DNA from 2 places in the Mesorhizobium sp. J8 genome. Region 2 is predicted to be linked to the other one. Evidence: predicted binding sites of a transcription regulator. Region 2 holds the regulator's gene; the other holds the start of a gene.
The links. The regulator HrcA, encoded in region 2, represses chaperone genes, less so after heat shock. The targets are predictions, from matches to a motif close to GTTAGCACTCNCNNNNNGNGAGTGCTAAC.
Positions count from the first base shown of each region.

Region 1: groES (co-chaperone GroES) is a predicted target of HrcA. The motif match lies at 905-933, and genes of this name have one in related genera.

Region 1 covers NZ_AP024109.1:2,587,125-2,589,583, forward strand. The annotation lists gene groL (chaperonin GroEL) at 1-383, opposite strand, end outside; gene groES (co-chaperone GroES) at 443-757, opposite strand; gene MJ8_RS12010 (hypothetical protein) at 1,086-1,433, shown strand; gene MJ8_RS12015 (usg protein) at 1,447-1,725, shown strand; gene MJ8_RS12020 (Hsp20 family protein) at 1,964-2,440, shown strand.
Region 2 covers NZ_AP024109.1:42,655-45,113, forward strand. The annotation lists gene MJ8_RS00235 (VOC family protein) at 1-8, opposite strand, end outside; gene rph (ribonuclease PH) at 15-731, opposite strand; gene hrcA (heat-inducible transcriptional repressor HrcA) at 890-1,987, shown strand; gene MJ8_RS00250 (hypothetical protein) at 2,011-2,208, shown strand; gene MJ8_RS00255 (PQQ-dependent sugar dehydrogenase) at 2,324-2,459, shown strand, end outside.

The sequences.
Region 1 (2,459 bases), 2.5 Mb from region 2:
ACGACCGCATCCACCGCCTTGTCGATGCCGCGCTTCAGATCCATCGGGTTCATGCCGGAGGCGACGGCCTTGGCGCCTTCGCGAACGATCGCCTGGGCAAGCACGGTGGCCGTCGTGGTGCCGTCGCCCGCGAGATCGTTGGTCTTCGAAGCGACTTCGCGGACCATCTGGGCGCCCATGTTCTCAAACTTGTCCTCGAGCTCGATCTCCTTGGCGACGGTGACGCCATCCTTGGTGATGCGCGGGGCGCCGAAAGACTTGTCGATGACGACGTTGCGGCCCTTGGGGCCGAGGGTCACCTTCACCGCGTCGGCGAGGATGTTGACGCCGCGCAGCATGCGCTCGCGGGCGTCGGAATGGAATTTGACTTCCTTGGCAGCCATTGGATCACTCCTTTTAGGCAGTTTTCATTGACTGGGTTGTGGTTCGGTGGAAGCCCCGGTCAGGCAGCTTTCTTCAGCGTCGCGGCCTGCTCGATCACGCCCATCACATCGCTTTCCTTCATGATGAGCAGGTCCTCGCCGTTGAGCTTGATCTCTGTGCCGGACCACTTGCCGAACAGGATGCGGTCGCCAACCTTCACGTCGAGGGGTACGAGCTTGCCGCTCTCGTCGCGGGCGCCCGGGCCGACGGCGATGACCTCGCCTTCCTGCGGCTTCTCCTTGGCGGTGTCGGGGATGATGATACCGCCGGCCGTCTTCTCTTCGGCCTCGATGCGGCGGACGAGCACGCGGTCATGCAGTGGACGGAACGTCATATCGTTCTCCTTCAGGACAAACAGATTGCGAGAGGTTCCTCCGCTCCGGACCGGCAGGACCGGAGCGGGGCACGCGACCCTTTCGGCGTCGCGCGCATGACGAGCTAATTTTGCCTTCTTCTACTTTCAAGGGGGTGCCGAAAAATTTTTAGCACTCTCGATCGCTGAGTGCTAGCGTACTGAAAACATGCGGTAAATTGGATCGCGTAGACAAAGGAGAGGCTTGAATTCGCGCGTGAGCTGAACAAAATTATCGGCGCCTGGCGGTGCCCGGACCGCTGGGAATTCGAAACCGAAACAAGGAGTTTTTTGGAGACGGAGGACAGAAATGGACCGACAGACGCTTTCGCCGATCATTCCTTCCCTAGCTCCCGAAATATCAGACCTTTCGCTCGACCGGCTGCTGTCGCCGGCCAGCCATTTTCAGCACCCGCAGGAAGTGCTGGAGGACGGCTCGCTCGACATTTGGGAAAAGCGGGCGATCCTTTCGTCCTGGGCATCCGACGCCTGCGCCGTGGAATCTATGCCGGCGCTGCGCCAGCCACCGGGCACCGAGCGGCCGGTCTCCTTCGACGACATCATGGATGCGCTGCGCCGGCTCGATGCGCTCGCCCCGTCGCCCAGCTACGCTGCCGATGACGACCACCGGCAGTTGATCGACCGGCTGAGCGCGTGAGGCGCAGAAGACGATGGCGAATGCGGTCAGCAGGGAATTCCGCCTGCAGATGAATGGCTACGGCTTAACCACCGCCGAGATCCATTATCATCTGCCTGACCATCCCAGCCTGCTCCAGCTCTATGTCTGGCAGGACTATGATCTGGCCCCGGATTTCCCCGCGCTGAGGGGCTTTCTGGGCTTTTGGGAACGCGAGCTGGCGGGCGCTTTGCATTCTGTTCGCGTCGCTCACCATCGGCTCATCAGGCCGTCGGAATGGCGGGCCGTTGACGGGATCATCGCGATCCACTGAAGATCAGCTCCCCAAGGCGGCCGTGTTACACGGCCGTCTTCATTCATCACTTGCCTGCCTGCATGCAGTCGAAGGGGTGACTTTTCACGACCTTCAGGGCGGCTTGGGGGCTGGCCCTTGACGTCCCGGCTTTGAATTCCCAGATCGATTTTGCCGGTGCTTGAGAGACCGGCGAGGTCAAGGAGCGCTGCTTCCTTGGCGCTCCTCGTATCTATGTTGCTCAATGGAGGATGTAGCTATGAGAACCACCTTTGACTTCAGTCCCCTGTTCCGGTCGAGCATCGGCTTCGATCGAATGCTGAATGCGCTCGAAACGGCAAGTCGGCTCGAGACGGTCGACAACTGGCCACCTTATGACATCGCCAAGACCTCGGAAGACGACTATCGCATCAGCATGGCGGTGGCCGGATTCTCGCAGGAAGAGCTGGCCATTACCCAAGAGCACAACATGCTCGTGGTCTCGGGCCAAAAAGCCGGCGAGGACAAGGGCGAGTACCTGCATCGCGGCATCGCCGGCCGCGCATTCCAGCGCCGCTTCGAACTGGCCGACCATGTCAAGGTCGTCGGCGCCAGCCTCGTCAATGGCTTGCTGACGATCGATCTGAAGCGTGAAATTCCGGAAGAGATGAAACCGCGCCGGATCGAGATCGCAGCCGACAAGGCAACGCTCAAAGGCACCACAAAGAAGATCGAAGCCGAGAAGCAGGCCGCCTGAGGGCCTTCCTGTGAGCGCA
Region 2 (2,459 bases):
GGTCTCATAAGTACCTACGCCACCGCCATCTGCTGGAGGCTCACCAGCCGCTGGATGCCCTTCTTCGCCAGTCCCATCAGCGCGGAAAACTGCTCCTCGGAGAAAGGCTCGCCTTCGGCCGTGCCCTGGATCTCGACGATGCCGCCCTTGCCGGTCATGACGAAATTGGCGTCGGTGCCGGCCGAGGAATCCTCCAGATAGTCGAGGTCGATGACCGGCTGGCCGTCATGGATCCCGCAGGAAATCGCCGCGACATGGTCCTTCAGCACCTTGGAAACGCTCACCATCTGGCGCGCTTCCATCCAGCGCAGGCAATCATAGAGCGCCACCCAGCCGCCGGTGATCGAGGCGGTGCGGGTGCCGCCATCGGCCTGGATGACGTCGCAGTCGACGGTGATCTGCTGTTCGCCCAGCGCCTGCAGGTCGACCACGGCGCGCAGCGAACGGCCGATCAGCCGCTGGATCTCCAGCGTGCGGCCGCCCTGCTTGCCGGCCGAAGCCTCGCGCCGCATGCGCTCGCCGGTCGAGCGCGGCAGCATGCCGTACTCGGCCGTAACCCAGCCCTTGCCGGAATTGCGCATCCAGGCCGGCACTTTTTCCTCAAGGCTCGCCGTGCACAAGACATGCGTGTCGCCAAACTTCACCAGGCACGAGCCTTCGGCGTGCTTGGACACGCCACGCTCGAAGGAGATGGCGCGCATTTCGTCGGCTTGGCGTTTGGAGGGGCGCATCGAGGCTCTTTCTGTTCTTTCCCGGATTCGTCGGCGGCTTGTAGACGCATGCGCGGCATGGCGCAAAGGAAAACGGCCGGACGATCGCAAACGCGGCACCTGGGTTGCGCCGCTGTGGCTTAAGTCTATATCTTTTCGGCAGGAGGTTTCTCGCCGGAATGAACAAACCAGTCGATCCGACGTCCCAAGGTCCCGGGCTTCAGTCGCCCGTACTTCAGTCACTCGACATGCGCTCGCGCGATATTTTCCGGCGGATCGTCGATTCCTACCTGCGCGACGGCGAGCCGGTCGGCTCGCGCAGCCTGTCGCGCATCCTGCCGTCCTCGCTGTCGCCGGCCACCATCCGCAACGTGATGAGCGATCTCGAGCATCTGGGTCTGATCTACGCGCCGCATGTTTCCGCCGGGCGGCTGCCGACCCAAACCGGCCTGCGCTTCTTCGTCGACGCCTTCATGGAGCTCGGCGATCTATCCGACGACGAGCGCCGCGCCATCGAGGCGCAGGTGCGCGCCTCCGGCTCGGGCGCGACGCTGGAGCATATGCTGACCGAAGCCAGCCAGATGCTCTCCGGCATGTCGCGCGGCGCCGGCCTCGTGCTTGCCTCCAAGAACGAGGTGGCGCTGAAGCACATAGAGTTCATCCAGCTGGAGCCGACCAAGGCGCTTGCCGTGCTGGTGTCGCAGAGCGGCGACGTCGAGAACCGCGTCATCGACCTGCCGGCCGGCATCACAGTCTCGCAGCTGCACGAGGCGTCCAACTTCCTCAACGCCCATATCCGCGGCCGCACCTTGGCCGAGGCGCGCGCCGAGATCGCCCGCATCAAGGACGAAACCCGTGCCGCCCTCGATACGCTCTCGCAGGATCTGGTCGAGAAGGGGCTGGCGGTCTGGGCCGGCGCCGAAAGCGGCCTGCCGGCGCGCCTCATCGTGCGCGGCCGCGCCAACCTGCTCGAAAACGTCACCGCCCAGGCCGACCTCGAATTGCTGCGCCATCTGTTCGAGGACCTCGAGACGCAGGACGGGTTGCTGCAGCTGCTCGACCTCGCCGAGGAAGGGCCGGGCGTGCGCATCTTCATCGGCTCGGAGAACAAGCTGTTTTCGCTGTCCGGCTCGTCCCTGGTCGTCGCCCCCTATCGCGACAAGGACGCCCGCGTCGTCGGCGCGCTTGGCGTCATCGGGCCGACGCGCCTGAATTACGCCCGCATCGTGCCGATGGTCGACTATACTGCGCAACTGATTTCGCGCATGCTTCGTTAAAACACGTCAAGGGGGCCGGAAAAATGGCGCTGGAAGCAATCAAGGCCCAGATCGACCTCCTGCTTCAGGAAATGATCAACCAGCCCGAGGACGAGCACGAGATCCAGGAGCAGCTGCGCGAGAAATTGCGGGAACTCCGCGCCATGGGCCTGCCTCTGCCGACGGACCTCGTCGAGCTGGAAAAGCGCCTCGACGACGACCTGGATGCCGAAGAGGCTTGAACCTCTGCTCCGTCAAAACCGCGTGCGCAGGCTTCTCTTTTCGAGCGCTTGCCCAATATTTCCTGTCTCTGGCGCCTGATCGAGTGAGGCGCGTCAGCAGACGACGGAGGACAGCATGATGCGGATCGCCGGGCTTGCGGGCTTCGCGCTGATCTTTGCCACCGGGGCCTTCGCGCAGCAGGCCGATCAGCCCCTGCTTCGCGGCGAAAAAGCCTTCGGCGACTGGAAGGCCGACCGCCCGGGCGTGCGCC